Regions from separate parts of the Chromobacterium sp. CCUG 76385 genome, predicted to be linked through region 1. Evidence: riboswitches for the same ligand, from Rfam matches in the RefSeq annotation. Region 1 holds a riboswitch; the other holds the start of a gene.
The links. Region 1 has a riboswitch for thiamine pyrophosphate ahead of thiC (phosphomethylpyrimidine synthase ThiC). Riboswitches for the same ligand answer to the same signal wherever they lie in the genome.
Positions count from the first base shown of each region.

Region 2: it holds a riboswitch for thiamine pyrophosphate, as region 1 does, so the genes downstream of both, QUG01_RS11420 (thiamine ABC transporter substrate-binding protein) here and thiC (phosphomethylpyrimidine synthase ThiC) in region 1, are expected to answer to the same signal.

Region 1 is NZ_JAUCGU010000010.1:71,484-78,407, reverse strand. It holds gene QUG01_RS09095 (GGDEF domain-containing protein) at 27-1,148, shown strand; gene QUG01_RS09090 (GGDEF domain-containing protein) at 1,351-2,472, opposite strand; gene QUG01_RS09085 (DUF2789 domain-containing protein) at 2,849-3,088, opposite strand; gene thiC (phosphomethylpyrimidine synthase ThiC) at 3,194-5,092, opposite strand; TPP riboswitch at 5,169-5,315, opposite strand; gene QUG01_RS09075 (protein-L-isoaspartate O-methyltransferase family protein) at 5,430-6,089, shown strand; gene QUG01_RS09070 (rhodanese-like domain-containing protein) at 6,092-6,418, shown strand; gene QUG01_RS09065 (uracil-DNA glycosylase) at 6,532-6,924, shown strand, end outside.
Region 2 is NZ_JAUCGU010000015.1:20,678-27,601, forward strand. It holds gene QUG01_RS11400 (hypothetical protein) at 1-206, opposite strand, end outside; gene QUG01_RS11405 (substrate-binding periplasmic protein) at 309-1,094, shown strand; gene QUG01_RS11410 (DUF1501 domain-containing protein) at 1,099-2,277, opposite strand; gene QUG01_RS11415 (DUF1800 domain-containing protein) at 2,288-3,730, opposite strand; TPP riboswitch at 3,860-3,954, shown strand; gene QUG01_RS11420 (thiamine ABC transporter substrate-binding protein) at 4,000-5,016, shown strand; gene QUG01_RS11425 (GNAT family N-acetyltransferase) at 5,073-5,624, shown strand; gene QUG01_RS11430 (ABC transporter permease) at 5,585-6,924, shown strand, end outside.

The DNA.
Region 1 (6,924 bases):
ACCGCCCAATAGACTGCCATCGCCCTATGTCCGACTACCTGCTGATCATGGTTTCACTGGCTGTCGCCAGCATAGGTGTCATCACCTGGCAGCACAGCATCCGCGCCGATCTGGTGCGCGCCAGGCGGCGCTGGCTGCAGGCCTCGCTGCTGCTGGCTGTCGGCATGCTGGTGGAAGGAAGGCTGTTCGGCTGGGGCGCGCTGCAAAAAAGCATAGGCCCGGCCATCAGCAGCGCCGGCATCACCCTGCAATTGATGGTGATCGCCCGCCTGATCGGCAAGCGGCCGCCGGGCTGGCTATGGCTGGCGGTGGGCGCCTATGCCGGGCTGAACTATTGGATACCGTGGGACACGCTGCAATTGGCGCTGGATGCGGCGGAAATCCCTGTGCTATATCTGGCCGCCGCCTGGCTGTATCAGCAGGCGGAGCGTCAGATATGCCGCAACCGCTTCAGTCCCACCGCCCTGCTATTCCTGATCGGCGCGCTGCTGTACATCTGGCGCGACGGCGCCGACTTGTGGCGCCATCTCCATGGCCTGTCCATCCTGCCGCATCCACAAGATGGCGTGCATCATCTAGCGCTCACCGTCGCGGCAGCAGCCCAGGTCTGCGGCGCGGTGGGCTTTCTGAACATCGCCCTGCAGCGGCAGAACAGCCGGCTTCAGGACGCCGCCAATATCGACCCGCTCACCGCCGCCGGCAACCGCCGCGCGCTGCAATACTGGCTGAACACGCTCGATGCCGCCACCGAGCGCGTCTGCGTGGTGATGCTGGATATCGACCACTTCAAATCCATCAACGACCGCTTCGGCCATCCGGCCGGCGACGCGGTGCTGCAGATGCTGGCGGCCGTGCTCAACAACGGCGTGCGCGGAAACGATCTCCTGATCCGCTACGGCGGCGAGGAATTCTGCCTGGTGATGCCGGATACCTCTGCCGAGGTGGGCTTTGCGGTGGCGGAACGGTTGCGCCAGCAATTCAACCAGATGCAGCCGCTGCCCAGCCAGCCTGAGCTGCGATGCAGCTTCTCCGCCGGCGTTTACGAATGGCAGTGCCGGCAGCAGGACTTCGCCACCGCGCAACAGAAGGCCGACCAGGCGCTGTATCAGGCCAAACAGGGCGGACGCAACCAGGTGTGCCGCTTGTAAATCAGCAACCATCCACACCGTTTCGCTTAGGGGCGGTTGGCGTTTGGCGAGTGGATCGCGTTGGCGCTTCGCCAAACCCGCAGGGCCGGGCGCCTTTCGCGCCGACTCTTCGTTGTTCCGCGCTGGCAGAGCATGACTATGCGGCGCGCGAAACGCCTCGATTCGCCGCAAAACGCATCCCGGCGCGATCGCTCAGCAAACGTCAACCGCCCCTAGGCCCAACCGGCTCTTCCCGCGCCTCTTCCCTTTCCGCCTCCGTCCCATGCTTGCGGCCTAGCTGCTTGACCCGGTACATGCGCTGATCCGCCTCGCCCAGCAAGACATCAGGCAAGATGAACTCGTCGGGGCCGGTTTCGGCGCACCCCATGCTCAGCCGCACATCGGGCAAAGCTTTCTCCATTTCCAAGGTCAACCGCGCCATGAAGGTTTCCTCGGCCTGCCGGGCATCGCAATTGGGCAGCACGATGCAGAACTCGTCCCCGCCATAACGGAAGCAGCCATCCTCGGTGCGGGAAATGCGCCCTATAATGTCTCCCAGCAAGCGCAGTATCTCGTCTCCTCGCTGATGGCCCTGGCTGTCGTTGATGCGCTTGAAATCGTTGATGTCCACATACACCAACGCCACCTTCTCTCGCCTATGCTGCGCGCCGCGCAATACCCGGGTCAGCGTCTCATCCAAATAACGGCGGTTCAGCAGGCCGGTCAGCGGATCGGTGCGGGACAGCTCCTCCAGCTGGCGGGTGCGCATCGCCACCTTCTCCTCCAGCAGGCGGGCATATTGCTCGGACTTGTTGCGCGAGGTCTCGATCTCCGCCACCAGGCTGCGGATATAGGTCTCGAATACCAGCGCCACGTCGAACATCACCAGCTTGTCCAGCGCCAGCAAGGTATGCACGCGCACGTCCGGATCCGGCAGCAACTCGCTCAGCTTTTGGATTAGCAGGGTTTTCAGGGTCTGCACCGCCGCCAGGTACAGCTTGGGCTCCACGCCTATGCGCTTGTGCACCAGGCCGATGCGCAGGCGGTTGTTGACGTAGTCCAGATCGTAAACGCCGCTGAACAGGTCTATCACATAACGGCGCTGCGCCGCGCGCAGTCGCTGCAGCGTATCGGCGTCGCCTATCAGCAGCGCGATTTCCGGCGTACTGGTCTGCAGTTCGTAAAAACGATCCACCAGATCATCGAGATGCGCCTCTATCGCCGTTCCGGCTGCGCGCAGCAGCAACTCGTCGCGCGGCTCCAGTACGAACAGGGTTTTACGCTGCTCAATCTCGAATTCCGTGATGCGAAGTTGCTCCAGCAAGGTCTGTTCGGACTGTTTCATACTGCCGCTCCATCCGCCGCCGTTTGCGTTCGAACCATTGCAACTATAGTTCGCCACGCCCGCATCCAGTCTGATTTATCGTACCTTCCGGCCAGGCCTTACAGCTCGTCGGCCAGGCCCGCCGCAGATGCCGCTTCCATCTATTGCGCGGCCGCCCGGCTCAATTAGTTGGCTTCAAGCAGGATATTTTCGACATAGCGATGAAGAGCTGGCACAGGCGGACCGCTACGAAGTCGACGATTACCAGCGGGTCGAAGCGCTGCTGGATATGGGCGAACGGGCCTGGTCTATATCGCCGCCTAGCCGCAAAGGGCAATAGACAAGGGGCGATGGCTTATCCACAAGCCATCGCCCATTTCTATTTTTATCCACAATTTCAGGACTCGCCTTGCTGCAGCAACACCGCCAGCTCGTCCACCGCCTCACTCCATTCGGCATCATTCTCCAGCGATTGCCGCAGGAAAGCCGCTTGCGATGGGCTCCAGAACGGCGCGTCGGCCAGATTGGACTTGGGCGGCAGCGGATGACTGGCGATGAAGGCGCGCATCGCCGCCGGATCGTCGGACAAGCCCAGCTGGCGGAACAGGCCGGGCAACAGATGACTGCTGGTATCCATAGCAAGCTCCTGCGGTGAGGGAGATACGCTCATCGTATACCCAAGCCATCGTGGCGGCATGAAAAAAGCGGCAGTCAACGCCGCCGCCTGTTGTTCAAGCCATGCTCAGACCTTGTCGTACAACTTGCCGCCGCTCTGCACGAATTCGATGGACTTCGCTTCCATCCCTTTTTGCAGGGCATCCTGCGCGCTGATGCCTTGTTTGGCGGCGAAGTCGCGCACATCCTGCGTGATCTTCATCGAACAGAAGTGCGGGCCGCACATGCTGCAGAAGTGCGCCACCTTGGCGCTGTCCTTGGGCAGCGTTTCATCATGGAAGTCGCGCGCCTTGTCCGGATCGAGGCCCAGGTTGAACTGGTCTTCCCAGCGGAATTCGAAACGCGCCTTGGACAGCGCGTTGTCGCGGATCTGCGCGCCGGGGTGGCCCTTGGCCAGATCCGCCGCGTGCGCCGCCAGCTTGTAGGTGATGATGCCCTCTTTCACGTCGTTCTTGTTCGGCAGGCCCAGGTGTTCCTTCTGCGTCACGTAGCACAGCATGGCGGTGCCGTACCAGCCGATCTGCGCCGCGCCGATGGCCGAGGTGATGTGGTCGTAGCCCGGCGCGATGTCGGTGGTCAACGGGCCCAAAGTGTAGAACGGCGCTTCGCGGCACCATTCCAGCTCCTTGTCCATATTCTCCTTGATCAGTTGCATCGGCACGTGGCCTGGGCCTTCTATCATCACCTGCACATCGTGCTTCCAGGCGATTTCGGTCAATTCGCCCAGGGTTTTCAACTCCGACAGCTGCGCCTCGTCATTGGCGTCCCAGGCGCTGCCGGGACGCAGGCCGTCGCCCAGGCTGAAGGCCACGTCGTAGGCCTTCATGATTTCGCAGATGTCCTCGAAGTGGGTATAGAGGAAGTTCTCGCGGTGATGCGCCAGACACCACTTGGCCATGATGGAGCCGCCGCGGCTGACGATGCCGGTCATGCGGTTGGCCGTCATCGGCACATAGGCCAGGCGCACGCCGGCGTGGATGGTGAAATAGTCCACGCCCTGCTCGGCCTGCTCGATCAGCGTGTCCTTGAAGATTTCCCAGCTCAGGTCCTCAGCCTTGCCGTTCACTTTCTCCAGCGCCTGGTAGATCGGCACGGTGCCGATCGGCACCGGCGAGTTGCGCAGAATCCACTCGCGCGTTTCATGGATGTTCTTGCCGGTGGACAGGTCCATGATGGTGTCGGCGCCCCAGCGTATGCCCCAGGTCATCTTGTCCACTTCCTCGGATATCGACGACGTTACCGCGCTATTTCCGATATTGCCGTTGATCTTCACCAGGAAATTGCGCCCTATGATCATGGGTTCGCTTTCCGGGTGGTTGATGTTGGCCGGGATAATGGCGCGGCCGGCGGCCACCTCCTGGCGCACAAATTCGGCGGTGATCTCTTCCGGCAGATTGGCGCCGAAACTCTGCCCCTGATGCTGGCGCGTCATCAGGTCCCGCAGGCGCTGGTTGCCGGCGGCCTGCAGCGATGCCACATAGGCGCGGCGGTTCAGGTTTTCGCGGAGGGCGACGAACTCCATCTCCGGCGTGATGATGCCTTGCCGGGCATAGTGCATCTGGCTGACGTTGCGGCCGGCCTTGGCGCGGCGCGGTTTGCGCTGCAGATTGAAGCGCAGCTCGGCCAGCTTGGGGTCGGCTTCGCGGGCGCGTCCGTATTCGCTGGATAGGCCGGGCAGCTGCTCGCAATCGCCGCGCTCGGCGATCCAGCCGGCGCGCAGCGGCGCCAAGCCGCTTTGGATGTCGATGTTTACCGCCGGATCGCTGTACGGGCCGCTGGTGTCGTAGACATAGATGGGGGGGTTCTTTTCGCCGCCGAACTGGGTCGGCGTGTCGGCCTGGCGGATCTCGCGCATCGGCACTTGAATGTCCGGACGGCTGCCCTGTACATAGATCTTGCGGGAATTCGGCAAAGGCTGGGTGGCGGCGGCATCCACCACCATGGCTTGGTTCACGGGCGCGTTCATCGGGCGGGTCTCCAAAAACGATGAAACGGCGCAAGGAGCGATCCGGCATGGCCGGCTGCGGGCCCGGGCGGGCCAGTGAGGGCAGTTGACGCTTCCCTACGCCGGTATTATCCGGGTCAGGTTCCAAGGGTATTTCTCACCCGCGCCCCGCCGCCCGTCTCAACAGACTACACTGGGGTAGCCCTTGCGACGGACGCCGGGGGCAGGACCCCTAGCGATGCTGTGAAGGTAAGGCAAATATGGGATAATCGCAAGTTATCGTCATGACCAGAGTCTTGCCGCCGCCGCTGTCTTCCATCCGGCGGAGCGGACTCCCAGCCCTCCGGAGTGTAAGTTGATGGATTTCGAAAAAACCCGTTTCAACATGGTCGAACAGCAGATTCGCCCGTGGGATGTACTGGATCAGACCATTCTGGACCTGCTGTTCCACGTGAAACGCGAGGACTTCGTCGCCGACAGCCAGCGCCAGCTGGCTTTCGTCGATACCGAACTGCCGCTGCCCAACGGCCGCAAGATGTTGCAACCGAAGATGGAAGCGCGCCTGGCCCAGGACGCCGGCATCCAGCCGACCGACAAGATTCTGGAAATCGGCACCGGCAGCGGCTACCTGACCGCGCTGCTGGCCAAGCTGGGCAAACAGGTGGTCAGCGTCGAAATCGATCCGGCGCAGAAGGAACGCGCCGCCGCCAATCTGAAAAAAGCCGGCATCGCCAACGTCACCCTGCTTGAGGGCGACGGCGTGCTGGGCCTGCCGGACCAGGCGCCTTACGATGTGATCGTGGTGGGCGGCTCCCTGCCGGTTGTGCCGCAGGAACTGAAGAACCAGCTGGCCGTCGGCGGCCGCCTGATTCTGGTGGTCGGCGATCTGCCGGTCATGAGCTGCAAGCTGATCCAGCGCGAAACCGAAACCAGCTTCCGCGAAACGGCGCTGTTCGAAACCTGTATCGAGCGGCTGCAAAAATTCGAGGCGGTGGAACCCGCCCGTTTCAGCTTCTGATCATGCTGCGCGAAATCACCGCCCCCGCCCTCGCCGCGCAACTGGCAGACCCGCAGGCCAAGCGCCCGGTGCTGCTGGACGTGCGCGAAGGCTGGGAATACCAGCTGGCGCGCATCGAAGGCAGCGTGCACATCCCGATGAATCTGATTCCGATCCGGATGAGCGAGCTGCCGGACGACGCCACCATCGTCGCCATCTGCCACCATGGCATGCGCAGCGCCCAGGTGGCGCTGTTCCTGCAGAATGCCGGCTTTGACGATGTGATCAATCTGCAAGGCGGCATCGACGCCTGGTCGACGCAGGTGGATTCGACGGTCGCACGCTACTAAGCGCGCCGCCCCCGCCAGACGACACCGCCTCCGGGCGGTGTTTTGTTTGGAACGAATCGCGCCGTCCCCATTCCAAGCCTCCTGATCCGCATGACCCGCCGCAAAGAAACCTTATGTCCGCTCTGACTTACCTGTCTCCCGCCCTCGCCCGCGTCCACCCAGCCTGGGAAACCGTGCTGCGGCAGCCGGCCATCGCCGCAAAACTGGCCGAAATCGACCGCCAGCTTTGCCAGCAACAACAAGACGGCAAGACGCTGTTTCCGCCGCCGCCGCAAGTGTTCAACGCGCTGAGCTTCGCCGCGCCGGCCGACGTCAAGGTGGTGATCCTGGGCCAAGACCCCTACCACGGCGACGGCGAGGCCATGGGCCTGTCGTTCTCGGTGCCGGAAGGCGCGCGGGTGCCACCCAGCTTGCGCAATATCTACAAGGAACTGGCGGCCGACCTCGGCCTGGGCATTCCGGCCAGCGGCGACCTCAGCCACTGGGCGCAACAGGGCGTGCTGCTG
Region 2 (6,924 bases), on a different contig from region 1:
CGGTAGTAGTCGGATTGGCTGGTGACGGCGCGGCTGCGCTGCAGAATGCCGTAAATGGGGTGGGGACCGACCTGAAGGGTCAGAATGGTTTCTCCCAGCGGGATGGCATGGTTGGCCAGGCTGGCTTCGTTCTCCGGCGGCAATAGCGGAATCTCTTCCGTTTCCGGCTCGGCCTGGCTGTTGCTCTTGGTGTTGTTGCTGGTCATCGGCTAGGCATTCCATGCGGTTTGCTGGGTGATGTGGACGATTCTATCGTACATTCTAGGAGAGCAGCAGCGGGCTTGCCGCCTGCTTGCGGAGGAGAGGGCGTGGGCTGGATCCGAGTGGTTGTGTTGAGCGCGTTTGCCCTGCCGGCCTTGGCGGGCGGCGTTTGCGATAGGCCGTTGAGCGTGGGCTGGGATGAATGGCCGCCATTTCATTACCAAGGGCGCGATGAGCAGGTGGCCGGGTATTCGGTGGCCTTGCTGAATCAGGCTGCCGCCAGGCTCGGTTGTCGCATGACCTACCGGCGCTTGCCGTGGCCGCGCACTTTGCAGCAGCTGCGGCTGGGTCAGCTGGATGCGGCGATGCAGGCCTTGAAGACGCCGGAGCGGGAGGCCTATGCCTGTTATGTCCAGGGCTATAGCCCGACCTTGGTGCAATTATGGGTGCGGCGTGACCGCATGGCGCGCTGGCCGGTGCGTAAGCTGGAGGATCTGGGCCGTCTAGGCCATCTCCGGCTAGGCGTGACCCGCGGCGACAGTTACGGCGATACGCTGGACCATTGGCTGCAAGCGCCGCCCAAATCGGTAAGCGTGGATGTCGGCGAGACCCTGGACGGCAGTTTCCGCAAGCTGCAGCTGGGGCGCATTGATCTGCTGCTGGCCACCAGCATCACGGCGCAGCGCGAAGCGGCCAGACTGCCGCAAAGCCCGCAGATGGTTGCCCTGCCGCCCGAGTGGCTGGCGGGCCAGGCCTACTATGTTTTCAGCCGGCGCAGCGTGTCGGCCCGGCAGTGCCGGGCTTTTGCCGATGCCTTGCAGGCCATGCGGCAGGACGGCACGGTGGCGCGTCTTTATCGCAGCCAGTTCGCCGTGCCGTACCCGGAGCGTTGAAGGTTCAAGAGCGCAACAGCGGCAGGGGGGAGAAACGGCCGCCCAGCACATTGCGGCTGTCCTTGCCCCACCAGCTTTCCATCGCCGTGGCGTAGACCTGGCGAAAATCTATGGCATGCGGCAGATTGCCTTCGCTGACGCCGGCCAGCTGCGGCGTGGCGCCGTATAGCCCGCCGTTGACGCGGCCGCCCAGCGCGAAATGCACATTGGCCGTGCCGTGATCCGTGCCGCGGTTGCCGTTCTCGCGCGGGCGGCGGCCGAATTCGGCGTAGGTCAGCACCAGCGTGTCGTCCCAGCGGCCCAGCCGCGTCATCTCGCTTCTTAGCTGCGCCAGGCCATCGGCCAGTTCGGCCAGCAGCCGCGCCTGCGTCGGCTGCTGGTTGCCGTGGGTGTCGAAACCGGTCAGCGTGATGCGCGCCACGGCGATGTCGACCCCGCGGGACAGAGTGTCGGTCAGGGTGCGCACCGCGTTGCCGAAGCCGCCATTGGGCTTGGGGCCGGCGGTGGGCGATTCGCTCGCCGCGGTGCGCGGCAACGGGGCCAGGCTGGCGGCGGCCTGGCGGATATCGCCTTCCACTTTCAGAATGTGCTCCAGCGCCGAGCCGGCGTGGCCCGGCGCTTGGTCCGCCACCAGCTTGGCCTGGCGCGCGAAGTCCTGCGGATTCGACAGCACCACGGCGCGCGAACCGCCATCGAGCGGTCCCAGCACCTGGCTGGACAGCACCACGCCGTCGGCGGCGAAGTTCTTCGGCGTCGGCTGCTCGCGGAACAGGCGCGTCAGCCAGCCTTCGGTCAGGAATTGCTGGCTGGCCGAGGCCGTGTCCCAGATTTCAATCGAGCGGAAGTGCGACAGATTCGGGTCGGGATAGCCCACGCTCTGCAGCAGCGCCAGCTGCTTGTCCTGCCACAGCGGCATCAGCGGCGCCAGAGAAGGGTGCAGGCCGATCTCGCCGTTGAGCTGCAGCACCTGCTCGCGGGCGATGGCGATGCCGGGGCGCAGCCGGTAGTAGTCGGCGCTGGCGTAGGGGACCACGGTGTTGAGGCCGTCGTTGCCGCCTTTGAGCTCCACCATCACCAAGAGCCGTTTGTAGCCTGCCGGCGCCAGCGCCCAGGACAGATTGGGCAGCACCGTCATCATCAGTCCCGCGCCGGCGGCCTTCAGGAATTCGCGTCGTTTGAACATGGCAGGCTCCTCACTCCACCTGGTAGGACGGGTCCATCAGCAACTGGGCGATGGCCTTGGCGCCGCTCTCTCCCTGCGGCAAGGGATTGGCCGGCGGCACCGCCAGCAGCATCCGCGCCGCGTCGGACGCGCTCTTCACGTCATAGATGGCAGCCCATTCGTCCGGCTGCAGCTTCATCGACGCCACGCCCTTGGCGACGAAGCGGTTGATCCTCGCTTCGCGGCCCGCCATCTCGTTCAGGCTGCCGTCCGCTTGGGCGAAGGCGTCGCGCGCCGGGGCGGCGTCGTGGGTGATGCGGTCCAGAAACTGCTTGCGGGTCAGCAGGGTGGCGCTGTTGATCCAGGCTTCGCCGCCGGGCCAGCCTTTGACATTGGGCGGCGCGAACACGTCCTGGCCCAGCTGGCGGTTCAGGCCGGCTATCACCCGCCAATCCGGCGGCATCAGGTCGAACGTCACCAGCGTGCCGACCGTCAGCTCCACCGGCGATTTCACCAGTTGGCCCTGGCTGCGCCAGAACTGCGGCGTCAGCAGCAGCGCGCGCATCAAGGGCTTTAACTGATAATGATTGCGGCGGAAGTCGGCGGCCAGCTTGTTCACCGCAGCGGCGTCCGGCGTGGGCGATACAAAATTGCGCCACAGCTTGTTGGTGATGAATACCGAGGTTTGCGGCTGCTGCAGCAACAGATCGACCACGTCGTCGCCGTCGAAATTGCCGCGCTGGCCGAAGATGAGCTTGTCGCCGGTGTCGCGCAGCCGCGGACGGACGATGAATTGGTCGTCATGGTCCAGGCCCCAGCCGGTGAAGGCGCGTGCCGCTTCGCGGATATCCTGCTCCGTGTAGTGGCCCTCGCCCAGCGTGAACAGCTCCATCACTTCGCGCGCGAAGTTCTCATTCGGCTGCTCCTTGCGGTTATTGGCGGTGTCCAGATAACGCATCATCGCCGGATCGCGCGCCACCGCATGCAAGAGCTGGCCGAAGTCGCCCAGCGCGTAGTGGCGCAGCAGCAGGTTCTGCTGGTACATCATTTGCGGCGAACGCACCTTGTCCAGCGCCGACACGAAATGGTTGTGCCAGAACAGGGTCATTTTCTCGGTCAATGGCGACGGGGTGGCGCGCATTTCGGCCAGCCACCAGCTGCGCAGCTCCACCGCATGCTGGTTGCGCTCCTGTTGCAGCGCTTTCTTCTGATCTTCGGTCAGGCCGGGCTGGCCGGGGCGTTCGAACGGCTCATTGGCCCAACCCGGCGGCGGCGTGACGGCCTGAGTGCGGACGCCGGCCAAAATCTTGTCCACCGCCGCCTCGCGGCTCAGCGGCGCGAAAACGGCGATCTGCGCCGGGTTGGCGCCGAAGCCGGTGCGCAGCAGCAGGTGGCGCGCGCCGTCGACGCCGATGTCGGCCAGGGAGCACAAGGGCAGGCCGCACAGGGCGGCGGCCAGCAGGAGGCGTTTCATGGTTGTCTTCCCCCTTTGCGGGTGGATTCTTGAGCGAGCGATGTCAGCATAGTGGCTACTTTTCGCTGCGGTATTAAGCGAATGGGGCAGAGTGTTAAGTTGTTTGCCGTAATCTCCGTTATACTGTGCGCCTATCACCGGGGGTGCCCGCCATGCGGGCTGAGAGACACCCTGAGAACCTGATCTGGGTCATGCCAGCGGAGGGAGCGTGATGCGCGGGAAGTCTCCCGCATGCCCGCTTGCTCCGTCGTTTCTGTACGGAGAATTTCATGAAGTGGTTTCCCAAGCTTGTTGTCCTTGCTCTGAGCCTGTCCGGACTTTCCGTCCAAGCCGCCGAGTTGCGCGTGCTGGCGCACAGCTCGTTTACCGTGGACAAGCCGCTGCTGGCGGCCTTTGAAAAGCAGACCGGCGCCAAGGTGTCCATCATCAAGGCCGGCGATGCCGGCGAGATGGTCAACAAGCTGATTCTGACCAAGTCCGCGCCGATTGCCGATGTGGTGTTCGGCATCGACAACAGCCTGATCGGCAAGGCCGAGCAAGCTGGCGCGCTGGCGCCGCTGCCGGCTGAATTGGCTGCTGGCGGCAAGGTCAGCCTGCCTGGGGCTGCCGCCATCGACTACGGCTATGTCACCTTGAACTACGACAAGGCCTGGTTCGCCAAGAACAAGCTGCCCTTGCCTAAGTCCCTGAACGATCTGACGCTGCCGGCCTATAAAAACCTGCTGGTGGTGGAAAATCCAGCTACGTCCAGCCCGGGCCTGGCTTTTCTGGCCGCCACCATCCACGCCTTCGGCGAAGAGAAAGCCTTCGCGCTGTGGGGCAAGCTGCGCGATAACGGCCTGAAGGTCAGCAAGAGCTGGACCGAAGCCTATTACACCGACTTCTCCAAGAACGGCGGCGGCCGGCCCATCGTGGTCAGCTACGCCACCAGTCCGGCGGCCGAAGTGTTCTATAGCAAGGAAAAGCTGATGGATGCCCCGACCGGCAACCTGCTGTTGCCGGGCACGGTGTTCCGCCAAGTGGAAGGCGCGGCGCTGGTCAAGGGCGGCAAGGAACCGAAGCTGGCGCAACAGTTCATCGGCTTCCTGCGCTCGGACGCGGTGCAAAAGGCCATCCCGACGCAAATGTGGATGTACCCGGCGATGGACAATATCGCGCTGGACCCGGTGTTCAAGCATGCCGAGCAGCCCACCGCGCATGACACCCCCGACAGCGCCACGCTGGCCGCCAAGCAGCGCGGCTGGGTCAGCCGCTGGACGCGGGTGGTGTTGAAGTCGGGTAATTGATGCCTGAAGCGGCCGGTTTCTGCCATGATTCGATCATGGCAATCTGGAGAAACACGATGATCGCTGACATCATCAGTCCCCGCCTGATCTTGCGCCACCTGGATGCGGATTTTTTGCAGACCTGCCTGTACGGCGACCCAAGCGCCGCGGCTGAGCGGCTGGGTTGCCCGCTGCCCGCCGACTGGCTGGCGGAGCGGCCGCTGATGGCGATGCGGCTGCAGGACATGGCGGAAGACCCGGCTTACGCGCCGTGGTCGGTGCGCGCGATGCTGCGCCGCGACGATCTGGCCATGGTCGGCCACATCAATTTCCATACCATGCCCGGCCATCCGTACCTGAACGGCTATGGCGACGTGGAGCTGGGTTACACGGTTTACCCGGCTTTCCGCCGCCAGGGTTATGCCCGCGAGGCGCTGCTGGCGATGGCCGGCTGGGCGGTGGAGCAGGGCGGCGTGGCGCGGCTGGTGTTGTCGATCGAGCCGGGCAATCTGCCGTCGCACGCCCTGGCGGCGCAACTGGGCTTCGCCAAAGTGGGCCAGGTGCGCGACGAAGACGGTTGCGAGGATGTATTGACGGCGGATTGGCCGTTGTCTGGAGTGCTTGTTTGAAGCGGTTAGATGTGCCCAGGCTGGCGCTCGCCGGCCTGCCCCTGTTGTTTCTATTCCTGCTGGCGATGTTGCCGCTGCTTCGGCTGCTGGCCGAGGGCGGCCTGCAGTTCAGCCCCGGCCTGCTGAGAGATCCGTATCTGCGCTGGCGCCTGTTGTGGTCGCTGAGCCAGGCGGCCGCCAGCGCCTTGTTGTGCCTGCTGCTGGGCGCGCCGCTGGCCTGGCTGTTGGCGCGCTATCGTTTCGCCGGCCGCGGCCTGCTGCTGCGCCTGTTGATGCTGCCCTTCGTGATGCCGACGCTGGTGGCGGCGATGGGCGTGCTGGCGCTGTTCGGTCCGCAGGGGCTGTTCGGCGTCAATCTGCAGGACACGCCGTGGCTGCTGTTGTACGGCAATCTGTTCTTCAATCTGCCGCTGGTGGTGCGCGCCGGCTGTGATGGCTTCTCCCAGGTGCCGGCCAGCCGGCTGGCCGCCGCGCGCACGCTGGGCGCCACGCCGTGGCGGGCGTTCTGGCGGGTGGAATGGCCGGCGGCCTTGCCCTGGCTGTTGTCCAGCCTGTGCCTGGTCTTCCTGTATTGCTTCTCCGGTTTCGGGCTGGCGCTGATCCTGGGCGGCCAGCGCTACGCCACGCTGGAAGTGGAAATCTATACCCTGGTGGCCTACGAGCTGAACCTGGCCGACGCCGGCGCGCTGGCCTTGCTGGTGTTGGCGGTGTGCGGCGGCATCGCCGCGCTGTACGCTTGGCTGGCACGTCGGCTGGCGACGGCGGCTAGGATGGAGCCGCTGCCGTTGAAGCCGGTATCCAAACTGAGGGAAAAGCTGGCATTGTCCGCCGCGCTGGCAGCTTTGCTATTGTTTGCCGGCCTGCCGCTATTCGCCGTGCTGTGGCGCGGTCTGGCCGCCGCGTCCGGCTGGCTGGACTTATGGGGCGACGATGTCCGGCTGGCATTATGGAACAGCGCCCGCTTCACCGGCCTGACTGTGCTGGCCGCGGGCGCGCTGGGCCTGGCGCACGCTTGGGCCTGCGGTCGCAGCCTGGCCATGCGCGCGCTGATTTTTCTGCCTTTCGTCGCCTCGCCGGTGTGCGTGGCTTTCGGCCTGTTGCTGCTGTATCCGCAATGGACCGCCGCGCTGGCCTTGCTGCTGGCGGCTTATGCCTTGCTGGCTTATCCCTTCGTCGCCAAGGCGCTGCTGACCACGCTGGACGGCCAGCCGCCGCATTGGCGCGCCGCCGCGCGCAGCCTGGGCGCCAGTCCGTGGCGAGTGTTCCGTCGCGTGCAATGGCCGCTGTTGCAGCCAGCCTT